3 regions of the Comamonas sp. A23 genome follow, and region 1 is predicted to be linked to each of the others. Evidence: riboswitches for the same ligand, from Rfam matches in the RefSeq annotation. Region 1 holds a riboswitch; each other region holds the start of a gene.
What was found. Region 1 has a riboswitch for thiamine pyrophosphate ahead of EIC84_RS15705 (FAD-dependent oxidoreductase). Riboswitches for the same ligand answer to the same signal wherever they lie in the genome.

Region 1 (5,129 bases):
TTCCAGATCGCGCTGGCCGATCACGTCCAGATCTTCCTGACCCACATGGATGCCGTAGGCGCCTGCGTCCAGCGCAGCCTGCCAGTGGTCGTTGATGAACAGGCGTGCCTGCGTGCCCTTGACGGCTTCGACAGCAGCCTTGACTTCACGGGCCACGGCGGCCTGGTCGCCGGATTTGAAGCGCAGCTGCACCGTGGGCACGCCCGCGCGGGCCATGCGGCCCACCCATTCGGCCGTGGGCAGCACGCCATACAGGCCCAGCTCGCGCGGGCAATGGGCAAAAGCCAGTGCCGGGTCGGCCTTGCCGAGACCGAAGTCGCGTGGGTCGTCGGGCCAGTGGGTGACATCGAAATGATTGTTGCGTTCGCTCTGGCACTGCCAGGCCTGGGCCAGTGTTTGTGCATCCACGGCGATAAAGCCCAGCTCGCTGCAGGCTTCCAGCGCAGCCAGATAGGCGGGCTCCTGGCGCAGCGCGGGCGGCACGGGCTGGGGCGTCAGCTCGACCGAGTTGGCATCGTGGTGCAACTGGGCGCCAAAATGGGCACAGTGCTGGTGGACGATGGCTTGCGCCAGGGCCTTGATTTCTGCGGAGTCCATGGGCCGGCCTTTATTCCTGATGCCAGAAAGGGGTGCCCAGCACGGGCGTGCTGGGCTGGGCGGCGTTCTGTTCGGCCATGGCGCCAGCGCGCCAGGCGGCGTGACCGGCATTGACGGCATCGGAGAATGCGCCGGCCATGGCTACGGGGTCTTCGGACAGGGCCACGGCGGTGTTCAGCAGCACGGCGTCATAACCCCATTCCATCACGGTGCAGGCATGGGAGGGACGGCCCAGGCCGGCATCGACGATCAGCGGCACCTTCAGGCGCTCGCGCAGCATCTGCATGGCATAGGGGTTGATGGGGCCGCGGCCGGTGCCTATGGGCGCAGCCCAGGGCATGACGGCCTGGCAACCCACGTCGACCAGTTTTTGGCACAGCACCAGGTCGTAGGTGGTGTAGGGCAGGACCTGGAAACCGTCCTTGATGAGGATGGAGGCAGCCTCCACCAAGTTGAGCGTGTCGGGCTGCAGCGTGTAGTCGTCGCCGATCAGCTCCAGCTTGATCCAGGGTGTGTCGAAAACTTCACGCGCCATCTGGGCCGTGGTCACGGCTTCCTGGATGGTCATGCAGCCTGCCGTGTTGGGCAGCACGGGCACGTTGAGCTTGCGCAGCAGTTCCCAGAAGCTGGCGCCGGTCTCGGCCGCATTGCTGCCCTGGCGGCGCAACGAGGCCGTGACCATGGCGGGCCTGGAACGCTCCACAGCCGCTTCGAGAATGGCGGGCGAGGGATAGCGCGAGGTGCCCAGCAGCAAGCGGCTTTCAAAACGTTGGCCGTAGAGAACCAGGGTGTCGTCGGTGGTTTTTGTATTCATGATTTATCTATATCTCTTGTCTTTGTACCGCAATGCGTGTGAAGCCCAGTGAGCCTCAAACAGACATGTGCCCAGTCAGTGACACCGAGCAAGAGCCGCCTCGCCGCGAGGGTGTCGCCCCCAGGGGGAAGGCGCGAAGCGACTCAGGAAGGTCATTCCTAGCCGCCTGTCACTGGAGAGATGACTTCCATCCTGTCGCCCTCGTTGAGCGCATGGTCGGCGTACTGCGTCTTGGGCACAAACACCGTGTTGACCGCCACGGCAAACGGGGGCTTGGCCTGCATCTGCGCCAGCGCATCGGCCACGGTGGCATGGGCTTGCAGCTCGGTGGCTTGCTGGTTGAGGGTGATCTTCATGGCATGAAACAGAAAATAAAGCGGGTGCTAAGTTAAACCTCTGCACGGCGGCGCTTGCGTGCGCAGGAGGTGCAAGTGCTGTGCGCCAAAGTTCGGGCTCGCGGCTCAGCCGCGATGCACGGCGACATCGAACTCGCGCGCCAGCGGCGAGTCGTTGCGGTCCACCAGCTCCAGCACCACGTCGAGCATGGCGGGCGAGATCATGAAGCCGTGGCGGTAGAGGCCGTTGACTTCCATGACGCGCGGCGTCAGCAGGCGCACGGCGGGCAGATTATCGGGCAGGGTGGGGCGGCACTGGGTGGCGATCTCCACAATCCGGCCTTCGGCAAAGCCCGAGTGCACGGTATAGGCCGCGCTCAGCAGCTCCAGCGTGGAGCGCACGCTGGCCGGCGACATATCGTCGGATTCGATCTCGGTCGCGCCAATCACGAACAGATGGTCTTCCTTGGGCGCGATATAGATGGGGTAGCGTGGATGGATCAGGCGTGTGGGGCGCTGCAGCGTGACTTCGGGCGCATGGATGCGCACCACCTCGCCGCGAATGCCGCGCAGCTGCTTCCATTGGCTGCGGGCACCCAGGCCCCGGCAGTCGAACACGAAGTCGGGCTGGCCGGCCTCGCCGGGACGGAAGTCGCCGACCTCGCGCGGGCTGTCCCAGTGCAGCTGCACGCCCAGGGCGCTGAGCTTGTCGACCAGCGCTGTCAGCAGCTGACGGTTGTCGAGCTGGCCTTCGCCGGGCAGATAGACGGCCTGGTTGAAGCGTCCCTGCAGCGCGGGCTCGCAGTCCTGCAGCGCCGCGCCGGTCTTCTCCTGCATGGCCGGCAGGCTGGGGTTGATGCGCCGGTTTTTCTCCAGCAGACCGAAAAAGCGCGCCGCATCGCCCTGATCCTGGCGGTGCCAGAGAATCAGCGTGCCGTTTTGCTGCAGAAACACATGCTGCTCGAGCTGAGCTATGAGCTCGGGCCAGCGCTTGAGCCCATGCTGGCCCATGCGCACCACGCCGGGCTCGGTAATGGCCGACTCGGCCAGCGGCGCCAGCATGGCAGCCGCCACGCGCGCCGCAGCACCATCGCCTTGCGGGCCATGGGTGTCATAGAGGTCGATGGCGTGACCGCGCTGGGCCAGGGCCAGAGCCAGCAGACGGCCCATGAGGCCGCCGCCGAGAATTGCGATCTTTGAAGAAGCTTGTAGCAATGACATGTGCAAATCGTTTTCCATCCGGACACAGGAACAGGGCCATGTGCAGGACAAAACGCGGCATGCCTTGCGGCTTGTGAAACTCCCCACGCCAGCATGACCTGGATCGGGTGCAGGGGGCACAGGGCACGGATGGTGCTCTGGTGCGCAGCCCGTGGCTGGCGCAGCCCCAGGGTGTTTCTCAGTCCGCACAGGCTGCTTGCCTGCGGGACACCCCTGTTTCGTCCGTTGGACATTACAGCACAACCGCAAACAGCACGCATTGACCATGCGCATGGGCGATAATTTTTGCCATGACAGTGATTGCTTCTTCCTCCATTTCCGGCGCCGCAAAAAAGCGCTACGCACGCGTGCTCTCCATTGCCGGCTCGGACAGCGGCGGTGGTGCCGGCATCCAGGCCGACCTCAAGACCTGTGCGGCACTGGGTTGCTACGGCATGACGGCGATCACGGCCATCACCGTGCAGAACACGCTGGGCGTGACGGGTATTCACGGCATTCCGCTCGATACCGTGCGCGGCCAGATCGATGCCGTTGTGCAGGACATAGGCGTCGATGCCGTCAAGATCGGCATGCTGGCAACCCCCGATGTGGTGAGCGTGGTGGCGGATGCGATCCGTCGCCACGGGATCAGGAACGTGGTGCTGGACCCCGTGATGGTGGCCACCAGCGGCGATCGCCTGATAGTTCCCGAGACAGCACAGGCGCTGGTCCAGGAGCTGTTCCCGCTGGCGACGGTGATTACACCCAATCTGGATGAAGCAGCTTTGCTGCTGGGTCGCAACATCGACGGCATTGCAGCGCTGGATGCGGCCGTGGCCGATCTGCTGGCCATGGGCGCGCCTGCAGTGCTGCTCAAGGGCGGGCATCTGAGCGGCGACTTGGTCATGGATGTGCTGGGCCGGCAAGGCCGGCAGGCCGGCGACTATCTGCGTCTGCAATCGCAGCGCATCGTCACCCATAACGGCCATGGCACGGGCTGCACGCTGTCGTCGGCGATTGCCTCCTTCCTGGCCCAGGGGCTGGCGCTGGAGGCCGCGGTGACCGAGGCGCGCAGCTATATTCTGGGCGCCATCGAGGCGGGCGCCGAGGTCTATACCGGCCAGGGTCACGGCCCCCTCAATCACGGCTATGCGCCGCGCGCGCAGCTGATCGTCGAAGGCTGATTGCCGGCACCCGCAAAAAAGGCCTGCTGCTGCAGGCCTTTGCTTTGGGTGTTCGTGTTGCAGGGCTTACCAGCCCCAGACCAGATTCTTGGCCACCCAGCCGCTCTGGCCGTTGCTGCGCTGGACCTGGGCCCAGCTGCCTTGCTTTTTCAGAGTCTGCAGCACCTCATGCTGCTCCAGCTTGCCCACGCGCTTGTGCTTCTGGCCGGGGCCGGAGCGCAGATTGGCCGTGCGCGCCGTCACCACCATATGCGGGCTCTTGCTGGTCAGCGGGGCGTGGACCCAGCCCAGCGTGGACTCATGGTCCTTGACGCGCAGCCACTGCCCCTTGCGCTGGGTGACTTGCAGCGGATAGCCCTTGCTCAGTTCCCAGAGGGTTGCGGAGCGGGTGTTGGGCTGCTCGCGCACATTCACGGTCGTGCCCTTGATGCTGACAAATTCCTGGGCTTGTGCGAGGGCCGGCAGCAGGCCGGCGGTGAGCGCACCCAGCGCGATCAGGCTTGAAGTGGCGGCGGTGCGGATCCAGCGGTTGCAAGGCACGGGGCAGATTCTCCTTCGAACGATTAAAAACAGGCTGTAACCCTCATCGGACTTGCGTGGCTAGCTATAGTTCCTGTAGAAAGCTGACAGGGGCTGAACACCCGACAGTCATAAAGGAATGCCATGAACCAGCCAGTTCGCGCCCCTGGGAGCGCCTCGTTGACCACCCGATTGACGCTTGCGATGACGGCTCTGGCCGCCGCGACCCTGCTCACGGCCTGCCAGAGTAGGGCGTCGGCGAATGCTCCGGCTGTAACACCTGCCGCCGCTGCGGCGCCAAAAGCCGGGGACCCGCAGATGCCGGGCCAGCAATTGCTGGCCGCTGCCGCGCAGGGCGATGTCGTGGCGGTGCGCAATCTGCTGGCCGGCAACGCGCCTGTCGACGTGCAGGACGCCCGGGGCAATACCCCGTTGCTGCTGGCCACGGCGGCCAACCATATCGAGGTGGCGCGATCGCTG
Region 2 (5,129 bases), on a different contig from region 1:
GACACGCAAGGCATCAGCCTGGTGTTCGGCGGCACCAACTCCGCCACGGCCCTGGCCATGGCCAAGGTCGCCCAGGAGAAAAAGCGCGTCTTCATCGACAATGGCGCGGGCAGCTCGGCTCTGACCAACGAGCAATGCAGCCCCTATACCGTGCACTACGCCTTCGATACCGTGGCCCTGGCCAAGGGCACGGGCGGTGCCGTGGTGGACACGGGCGGCAAGAGCTGGTTCTTCGTGACGGCCGACTATGCCTTCGGCCATGCACTGGAAGCCGACACCAGCAAGATCATCGAAGCGCGTGGCGGCAAGGTGCTGGGCTCGGTCAAGACGCCGCTCAACGCCAGCGACTTCTCTAGCTTCATGCTGCAGGCCCAGAACAGCAAGGCGCAGATCCTGGGCCTGGCCAATGCCGGCGGAGACACCATCAACTCCATCAAGGCGGCCAAGGAGTTCGGCGTCACCAAGAACATGAAGCTGGCCGGCCTGCTGGTCTTCTTCAGCGACATCCACAGCCTGGGACTTAAGAACACCGAAGGCATGCAGTTCACCGCCCCCTGGTACTGGGACATGAACGACGGCTCGCGCAAGTTTGCCGACGCCTTCATGGCCAAGACCCAGCGCCGCCCCAGCGAGATCCAGGCTGCCGACTACTCGGCCACCATGAACTACCTCAAGGCCGTGGAAAAAGCCGGCACGCTCGATGCCGACAAGGTCATGGCCACCTTGAAAAGCACCAAGATCGACGACTTCTTCGGCCAGGGCTATATCCGCGAAGACGGCCGCTATGTGCACGATATGTACCTGATGCAGGTCAAGTCGCCGGCCGAATCCAAGGGCACCTGGGACTATTACAAGATCATCAAGAAGCTGCCTGCCGAGCAGATCTGGACCACCAAGGCGGAAAGCAAATGCCAGTACTGGCGGTGACGTGAACCCGCGAGGCATACGCCCCGCATCGGCACAACGGACAGCAAGCCGCGGCAGCTGTCCGTTTTTTCATGGCAGCAGTTCCGACAGCTCCAAGCGTCAATCCGCAACAAACTTACATCGCGATATTTGCGCCTTATCGAGATGGACCTGACGGGCGGCATCCCCAGCGCCCCTTTCCAAGCCGAACGCCGCAGCCCCTGCGGCATCACTCGGCAAAAAAGCAGGCCCTGCGGCCTGCCTTTTTCATGGCGACGGGCAAAAGCGCTTGATGCACAAGTGCCGCAGCCCGGCTTCAGTTCAGGTCAACGTGCCGTGGTGTCGGTCGAGGCATTGACGATGGGAATGTAGAAATCGCCGCCCGCCTGATTGAACTCCGCCGCCTTGGCCTGCATGCCCACGGCAATGCTGTTCTCGGCGCTCACGCCTTGCTGCTTGGCAAAGTCGCGCACTTCCTGGGTGATCTTCATGGAGCAGAACTTGGGTCCGCACATGGAGCAGAAGTGAGCCACCTTGGCGCTGTCCTTGGGCAGGGTTTCGTCGTGGTAGGCCTGGGCCGTATCGGGATCCAGTCCCAGATTGAACTGGTCCTGCCAACGGAAGTCGAAGCGCGCCTGGGAGAGCGCATCGTCACGCGAACGCGCGCCCGGATGGCCCTTGGCGACATCGGCCGCATGGGCCGCAATCTTGTAGGCGATGATGCCCTGCTTGACGTCGTCGCGGTCGGGCAGACCCAGATGCTCCTTGGGCGTGACATAGCACAGCATGGCCGTGCCGAACCAGCCGATCATGGCCGCGCCGATGGCCGAAGCGATATGGTCGTAGCCGGGGGCGATGTCTATGGTCAGCGGGCCCAGGGTGTAGAACGGCGCCTCGTGGCAGTGCTTGAGCTGCTCGGTCATGTTCTGCTGGATCATGTGCATGGGCACATGGCCAGGGCCTTCGATCATGGTCTGCACATCGTGCTTCCAGGCGATCTGCGTCAGCTCGCCCAGCGTGGCCAGCTCGGCAAACTGGGCATCGTCGTTGGCATCCGACGCGCAGCCGGGACGCAGGCCATCGCCCAGCGAGAAGCTCACGTCATACTGCTTCATGATGTCGCAGATGTCCTCGAAATGTTCGTAGAGGAAGCTCTCGCGGTGATGAGCCATGCACCACTTGGCCATGATGGAGCCGCCGCGCGAGACGATGCCGGTGCGGCGCTGGGCCGTGAGGTGGATGTAGGCCAGGCGCACGCCGGCGTGGATGGTGAAGTAGTCCACGCCCTGCTCGGCCTGCTCGACCAGCGTGTCGCGAAAGATCTCCCAGGTCAGATCCTCGGCAATGCCGCCGACCTTTTCCAGCGCCTGATAGATGGGCACGGTGCCGATGGGCACGGGCGAGTTGCGCACAATCCAGTCGCGCGTGGTGTGGATGTTCTTGCCGGTGGACAGGTCCATGACATTGTCCGCGCCCCAGCGAATGGCCCAGACCAGCTTTTCCACCTCTTCCTCGATGCTGGAAGTCACGGCCGAATTGCCGATGTTGGCGTTGATCTTGACCTTGAAATTGCGGCCGATGGCCATGGGCTCGATTTCAGGGTGGTTGATATTGGCCGGAATGATGGCGCGGCCGCGCGCCACTTCGTCGCGCACGAATTCGGGTGTGATGATCTTCGGGATCGCCGCGCCCAGGCTGTTGCCGGCCAGGCGCAGCTCGCGCGCCGCGTCCTGCTGGTACTGCGCCATCCATTCACGGCGACCGTTTTCACGCAGGGCCACATACTCCATTTCGGGCGTGATGATGCCGCGCTTGGCATAGTGCATCTGGGTCACGTTCTGCCCAGATTTGGCACGGCGCGGCTGGCGCTGCAGCGCGGCCGCCTCGGCGCGCAGCTGGGCCACGCGCGCATCTTCCTCGCCGCGCTTGCCGCCGTCGTCCAGCGCCACACGCAGGCGACCCACGTAGTATTCGCTGTCGCCGCGCGCTTCGATCCAGGCACCTCGCACGCTGGGCAAGCCCTGGCGCACGTCGATCTGTACGGCGGGATCGGTATAGGGGCCCGAGGTGTCGTAGACGCTGACCTGCTCTCCATTGGTGAGCGCAATATCGCGCACCGGCACACGCAGCTGCGGATGCAGCGCGCCACTCAGATAGCTCTTGGTCGATGCGGGAAACGGCTGGCGCGACTGAGCCAGCAGCTCGGCAAAACGGGCGGCATCGGGGGCATGACCTGCAGCAGGCGTAAAAATGGAATCAGGGGCGTTCATCGCAGTCTCCTCAAAGCGGTTGAAGTGCATCAAACGCTCCGTGGAGTGCGGCCCTGCTCTGATCTTGCCCTGCACTGGCCCGGCCCGCTATGGGTATCCGGCCTGTGCCGCCGAAATTCTGCAATTTCGGCCTGGTTCTTCACGCACCGGCTGTCCAGAAAAGACAAAACCCCAGTGCGCGAGGCGCCTGGGGTTTGCTGTGCCTATGACTTTCAGGGCTGGCACTCGTGCCAGTTGCCCTGTCAATCCATCGGCCCTGCGTCAGGGTCCCGCTCTTCTTCCGCCGGTATGAACCGGATCAAGTTCGTCGGGTTCGCCTGCACTGTTTTCACAGTGACTGGCATCTCAGCGCTTTCGCACACCCCGGAGCTGCACGCAGTATAGGCTGGTTTTGCCACAATTTGCGCACTCTTGAAGCTGTTTAACTATCCTGACCCTCAAGCGTCTAATCCGCCGTTCAATCCAGCCCCTGCAGCGCCAGCCATTCATTGCTGGCAGCACGGCTTGCGCGCCACTGGTTGATGGGCGCGCTGACATCCTCGTAGCCCAGGGCAATGCCAAAGGCAATCTGGTAGCCATCCGGCAATGCCAGCTGTTCGATCAGCATGTCGTTGTACATGCGCCAGAAGCCCTGGGCACAGGTGGCCAGACCTTTCTCCACCGCCAGCAGCATGAAGGACTGCAGATAGATGCCCAGATCCACCCATTGCGCATAGCCCATGCGCTCCTCCACGGCCACGAAAATACCCACGGGCGCACCGAACATCTGGCCGTTCTTGGCCAGCTGGGCCAGACGTGCTGCCTTGTCCTCGCGACCGATATTGAGTGAGCGATACAGATCTTCGCCGTTTTCAAAGCGGCGACTGCGGTAGGGCTCCCACAAACCGGGTGGATAGGACAGGCCGGGGCGCTGCACGGCCTCGGTCTCCCTGGCCCTGGCGCACAGATCCTTGAGCGCCTGTCCGCCCACTGCGGTCACACGCCAGGGCTGCATATTGCCGCCGGACGGCGCCTGCGCTGCGGTCTCCAGCAAGTCCCGCACCGTGGCAGCAGCCACGGCCTGCGGCAGAAAAGCGCGCACCGAACGACGCTGCTGCAATGCTTGACGAATATCCATCTCTTCTACTTTCCTAAATCACTGGTGTGCAGTGTAGGAGCTTGCGGCATTTTCCCGAGTCGCCGTGGATACCTTGTCGCAGCCGCCCCGGTGCTTGCCCTGATGGCGCGCCCTGCTCCAACTGCGACCATGCTGGCTGCCCGTCGCAGTGACCGGGTACTCACCACCTCAGGAGATGACTCTGATGAAGCCTCGCTCTGTTTGCTCCGCTACCGTTTTTTCCCCAAGAACATTGACGCTGGCACTGGGATGCCTGCTGACCGCTGCAGGCGCTCAGGCGCAGGACAAGATTCGCATCGGCTTCATCACCGATATGTCGGGCCTCTATGCAGATGTGGACGGCAAGGGTGGTGCTCTGGCCGTGCAGATGGCTGTGGACGACTTTGGCGGCAAGCTGCTGGGCAAGCCCATCGAAGTATTGACGGCCGACCACCAAAACAAGGCCGATATCGCGGCCAGCAAGGCACGCGAGTGGTTCGACACCCAGGGCATGAACATGCTGATCGGCGGCACCACCTCCAGTGCCGGCCTGGCCATGGGCAAGGTGGCCGACGAGAAGAAAAAGGTCTACATCATCAACGGCGCGGGCACTTCGGCACTGACCAACGATCAGTGCAGTCCCTATTTCGTGCACTATGCTTATGACACCGTGGCGCTGGCCAAGGGCACGGGCAAGGCAGTGGTGGAGCTGGGCGGCAAGAGCTGGTTCTTTCTGACGGCCGACTATGCCTTTGGCCAGGCGCTGGAGGCCGACACCACCCGCGTGGTCAATGCCGCTGGCGGCAAGGTACTGGGCAACGTCAGGCACCCGCTGAACACAGCCGACTTCTCTTCCT
Region 3 (5,129 bases), on a different contig from region 1:
CACGCGGCGAAACCGGCGCCCCACGCTGCACATAGAACACATGGGGCGAGTAGCAGCCTTGCTGGTCATAGCGCATCACGTCCCAGGCGGCCAGCCTTGCCATGCCAGGAGCCTTGAGCGTATCCAGCGCCTGCGCACCGATCAGGCCAAAGCCCAGCTTGTGGCCATGGGGCAAGAAGCGTGTCGTCACGGGCAGGCGACGACGCAGCGCATCCAGCGTCTGGTTGCCACCGTAGGCCAGCACCGTATCGGCCTGGTCATAGAGCGTGTCGGCCTCCTCGCCGCCTGCACCGCGCCACCACACCACGGCCAGGCAATCGGCCAGCGGCGGGTGAACCTCGGCCAGCAAGCGTGCAAACCATCCGGCAAACAAGGGCTCGGCACTGGCCAGCTTGCCTATCGCAGGGGCCTTGACCAGCAAGCCGCAGACCAGACTCCACAGCGACAGCGCAGGCACGTTGCCGGCCCAGCTATGCACCAGCAGATCCGGGCCGAAAGCACGTACGGCTCCGCCCTTGGCTGCCGGCTGAAAGCCGTCGAGCACTGCCGGGTTGGGAAAATCCTCGGCCACAAAGCGCTTGAGCTGCGCCGCACGAAAGGTCTTGAAAAATCCTGTCAGCCCCAGCCGCACCATATCGGCGTCATAGCCACTGACCACGGGCAGCCAGGCTTCGGCCTGCTGGCGGTAGATGTCGTTACGGTCCAGCAGGCGGGCCATCGCACGATCGATGGCATCGATGATCTCGGCAACCGGCATGGGGCGCAGATGGATGGCTGCGGCCTTGCGCACACGACAGGCCAGTGTCTGCATCTGCGGCGCCGTCAGCACGGGCACGCTGACTTCCAGCAACTGACCGTCCTGAGACCCGAAGTCCAGCGTGTGCCACTGCACTTCGTCGTCGCCGAGGCCCGGCAGATAGCCAGCCTTGATACGCTGTAGCTTGCGCTGCTCGCTCATGCGCCGGCAGCTTTCACAAACTCTTCAACCGCCAGCGAGCACCCCTTGGCGGCGGCGCCCTCGGCGCGCCCCAGCAGCAAAAAGCCATCTTTTTCCTGCTGGCCGGCCCACAGGCCCACATCCTCGGTCAGGATGGTGGTCACCGCGTTGTAGTTGGCCAGATCGCAATGCACCAGAATGCCGCGCTCACCAGCGGCCACGTCCCTGCCGGTGATCGGCTCGACCAGACGCGAACGGATCCAGTGCGGACCGGACTTGACCGAAGGCAGCACCGCATTGCCATCGTCATAGAACTGGGTGCTCAGCTCCGTCATGCCATACATATTGATGCACAGACTGCGCGGCACGCCCAGCAACTGGGAAAGCTCGGCATAGAACTGCTCGAGCGGCAGCTCGCGCGACTGCCCCTTGTAGCCGCCCGTATCCAGCACGCGGCTGCCTGCAGGCAAGCGGAAGCTGCGGCCCTGCGCACGCAGGGCATCCATCACATGGACCAGGCTGAAGCTCGCGCCCAGCAGGGCAAAGGGCTGGCCGCTACGCTCTGACTCTGCCAACGCAGCGCACAGGGCCGGCATATCCAGCCCTTCCGAGTTCAGATAGTAGCGGCTGCCGGCCGAGCCGAATTCGGAGCGGGCCAGGGCCAGATAGTGGGCCAGCGAGGAATTGGGCATGGCCTGCTCATCGGGAAACAGAATGCCCATGGGCATGCGCTCCAGACCCTGCATGAAACGTCTGGCGAAATAGCGCTTCATGGACAAGTCATAGACATCGAGCTGCGGATGGAAATGACGTCCACGTGCGGCGCGGCCCGTGGTGCCGCTGGTCATGAATACGCGCTCGGCGGGCGATGGTGGCTCGCTGCGCAGCTCCATGGCCTTGAAGGCATCGATGGGCACGGCCGGAACATCGCGCCAGCTCCTGACATTGCGCAGCGTGGCACCGCGTCGCTGGCAAAAGCTGCGAAACGGCGCATTGCATTCGTACTGGTAGGCGAAAAGGCGCAGGGCGAGTTGATTGAACTGGTCGTCGGTGCAGTCATCCATTGCGATGAAAGCAAGCAGATCGGCGACCAGCGAAGCGGCCTTGTCCATGAAATTCCTTCGAGAGCGGGGACATTTTGCTCCGAAGGCTTGCTGACCATGCGAGAACGCACTGCACTGAGGTCAGCTTGCAAGCTCTTCTTCCGCCGGTATGAACCGGGTCAAGTTCGCGGGTGTAGATCTCAGCACTGGCGTGCACCCCGGAGCGCGGCGCCATCTTACCCCAACGGCATCGCTGCAAGGGGCCGGAGCCGCCGCATGAAAGTCGCGTCACTTGTAACCTGGGGTAATGCTCTATCACGGGGAAGAAGGTAATCCGCAGCAGAAATCATTAAAACATTACCACCCAAATACAATCGGAGCAAAATTGCAAGCTGCCCGACACGCACCTTGCCATGGCACCGACAATGACGCAGGCACGGCACTGCCTGAGCGAGTTTCACGCCGTGGCAAGGAACGCTGTCAACAGAGCTTGCAGCCATCCAGGGCACCGAACGTCCACCCCAAGCCCCAGAGATATTCACATGCATTTTTCGCGCCTTTGTCATCTGGCAGGCTGGCCTGTGGCCGCCGCCGGACTGCTGCTGACGGCTCAGTCCGCAACAGCCCAGCAAGCCGCCGCCCAGCCGGACCTGCCCCAGTTGTCCGAAGTCACCGTGCGCAGCACCTTGCAGGAGTCCGCGCTTGAGCAGACCCCGGCCTCCGTCACCGTGCTCGACGGCGAGCGCATGCGCGAGCGCAATCTGCAGGTCAATCTCTCGGAGTCCCTGAGCGCAGCTCCGGGCCTGCAGCTGCAGAACCGCCAGAACTACGCGCAAGACCTGCAGCTGTCGATTCGCGGCTTTGGCGCGCGCTCCACCTTCGGTGTGCGCGGCATACAGATCTATGTGGACGGCATCCCCTCCACCATGCCCGATGGCCAGGGCCAGACCAACAATATCGATATCGCCTCGCTGGAGCGCGTGGAAGTGCTGCGCGGCCCCTACTCCGCGCTCTATGGCAACGCCTCTGGCGGCGTGATCAACGCCTATACCGAACGCGGCGAGGGTGCGCCCTCGGTGGAAAGCAGCTTTGCGCTGGGCAGCGACGGCCAGAAGCGACTGGGCCTCAAGGCCAAGGGCGAAACCAACGGGATTGGCTATGTGCTCAGCGCCAGCCGTTTCCTCACCGACGGCTACCGGGCCCAGAGCGCAGCGGACAAAAACCTGTTCAACGCCCGCATCGATGTCAAGCCAGACGAATACAGCCAGCTGACCCTGGTCGCCAACCATGTGAACATCGATGCCAAGGACCCCGGCGGCATCAAACCCAGTGAATGGACCCTCAATCCAAAGGACGTCAACGCCAATGCGATCAAAATGAACTCGCGCAAAAGCGTGAAGCAGACCCAGGCCGGCCTGACCTATGAGCGCCAGCTGGACGGCGGCCAGGCGCTGCGCCTCATGGCCTATGCCGGTCAGCGCGAAATGATGCAGTTTCAGTCCACACCCAAGGACTCGCAGCCCGGCTACAGAGGCGGGGTGATCGGCCTCAAGCGCGACTATGGTGGCATCGATGCACGCTGGAGCGGCAAGTACGAGCTAGGCAGCGGCAGCCTGAGCCTGATTGCCGGCCTGGCCGCCAATACTGTCAGGGAAGACCGTCAGGGCTACAAGAACTTTGTGGGCAACCAGCTGGGCGTAGTCGGCGCGCTGGTGCGCGACGAACGCAATACCCTCACCAGCATCGACCCCTATCTGCAGGCTTCCTGGGCCTTTGCGCCGCGCTGGAAGCTCGATGCCGGCCTGCGCTGGAGCAATGTGCAGTTCCAGTCGCGCGACCATTTCCTGGCCGACAAGGACGATAGCGGTAGCACCGGATTCCATAAACTCTTGCCGGTTGTTTCGCTGCAGCACGAACTCACTCAGGACACCAATATCTATGCCTCGCTGGGTCGCGGCATGGAAACACCCACCTTCAACGAGATCTCGTACCGCCCCGATCTGGTGGGCGGCCTGAACTTCGGCCTCAAGCCTGCGGTATCGACCAGTGCCGAGCTGGGCATCAAGCAAGGCTTCAATGTGGCCGGCCTGCGCGGCGACTGGTCTGCCGCGCTGTTCCAGACCAGCACCGACGATGAAATCGTGGTGGCCAGCAACGACAACGGCCGCACCTCTTATCAGAATGCCGGCAAGACCCGCCGCCGCGGCATGGAGCTGAGCACCAGCACCTGGCTGATGCCCCAGTTGCGCCTGAACGGCGCGCTGACCTTGCTCGATGCCAGTCTGCGCAGCGGCTATTGCGACAGCAAGGGCCAGGACTGCATTCCCGCCGGCAACCGCATTGCCGGCACGGCCAGACATCTGGGCTACCTGGGGCTGGAATGGCTTCCCGCCACCGACTGGCGTGTGGGTCTGGACTGGCGTCATGTGGGCCGTATTGCCGCTGACGACAAGAACCAGGTCTATGCCCCCAGCTACAACGTGGCCAGCCTGAGCGTGGGCTACACCCGGCGCCTGGGCGCCTGGAAGCTCAGTGCTTTTGCCCGCATCGACAATCTGGCGGACAAGAACTATGTGGGCTCGGTCATCGTCAACGAAGGCAATGGACGTTATTACGAGCCGGCCCCGGGACGTCAATGGATGACAGGTGCCAGCCTCAGCTACCAGTTCTAGCTAGGTCATCCGAGTTGCCGGACAGCAAAAAGCGGGCCCAGAGCCCGCTTTTTTATATCCGGACGGCTCAAAAGCGATTTCTTCAGAAAAATTTTGGTGCCTGCAAACTGCCTGTTTGAGCCCGAAAGCCGCCAATCTCGCGCCGGTTTGACTGCCTGACGATAGATGCCTCCAGCAAGCTTGCGCCCTTCAGCAGTGCAAGCCACGTCAAAACATGGCTATCCACGTCCAATCTCACAAATCTTCACGCTAGCGCTCGTGCAGTTTGAGCGAAGTTAGCCCCTGAAGCAGGCATGAACGACACACAGAAATTCTTCACTCTGCAACACGCTGCCATCAGGCGTGCAACTTCTACGAAATGCAGGGCAAATGGCAACAGGTGACTCCCCAAAGTAAAGAAATCATTTCTTATAGGAAATTCACATAAAAAGAGCTCAGATGGCGGGCTTTTGAAAGCAAATTCACAGCGCTAGAATC

Region 2: another riboswitch for thiamine pyrophosphate. It lies ahead of thiC (phosphomethylpyrimidine synthase ThiC); the one in region 1 lies ahead of EIC84_RS15705 (FAD-dependent oxidoreductase).
Region 3: another riboswitch for thiamine pyrophosphate. It lies ahead of EIC84_RS02790 (long-chain-fatty-acid--CoA ligase); the one in region 1 lies ahead of EIC84_RS15705 (FAD-dependent oxidoreductase).

The regions. Positions count from the first base shown of each region.
Region 1 covers NZ_RSDT01000006.1:257,121-262,249, reverse strand. The annotation lists gene thiE (thiamine phosphate synthase) at 1-597, opposite strand, end outside; gene EIC84_RS15715 (thiazole synthase) at 608-1,411, opposite strand; gene thiS (sulfur carrier protein ThiS) at 1,570-1,767, opposite strand; gene EIC84_RS15705 (FAD-dependent oxidoreductase) at 1,873-2,967, opposite strand; TPP riboswitch at 3,031-3,192, opposite strand; gene thiD (bifunctional hydroxymethylpyrimidine kinase/phosphomethylpyrimidine kinase) at 3,258-4,130, shown strand; gene EIC84_RS15695 (SH3 domain-containing protein) at 4,197-4,670, opposite strand; gene EIC84_RS15690 (ankyrin repeat domain-containing protein) at 4,794-5,129, shown strand, end outside.
Region 2 covers NZ_RSDT01000007.1:42,662-47,790, forward strand. The annotation lists gene EIC84_RS16185 (ABC transporter substrate-binding protein) at 1-927, shown strand, start outside; gene thiC (phosphomethylpyrimidine synthase ThiC) at 1,233-3,176, opposite strand; TPP riboswitch at 3,435-3,552, opposite strand; gene EIC84_RS16195 (nitroreductase) at 3,634-4,293, opposite strand; gene EIC84_RS16200 (ABC transporter substrate-binding protein) at 4,478-5,129, shown strand, end outside.
Region 3 covers NZ_RSDT01000001.1:589,010-594,138, reverse strand. The annotation lists gene EIC84_RS02795 (acyl-CoA reductase) at 1-958, opposite strand, end outside; gene EIC84_RS02790 (long-chain-fatty-acid--CoA ligase) at 955-2,049, opposite strand; TPP riboswitch at 2,120-2,211, opposite strand; gene EIC84_RS02785 (TonB-dependent receptor) at 2,523-4,652, shown strand.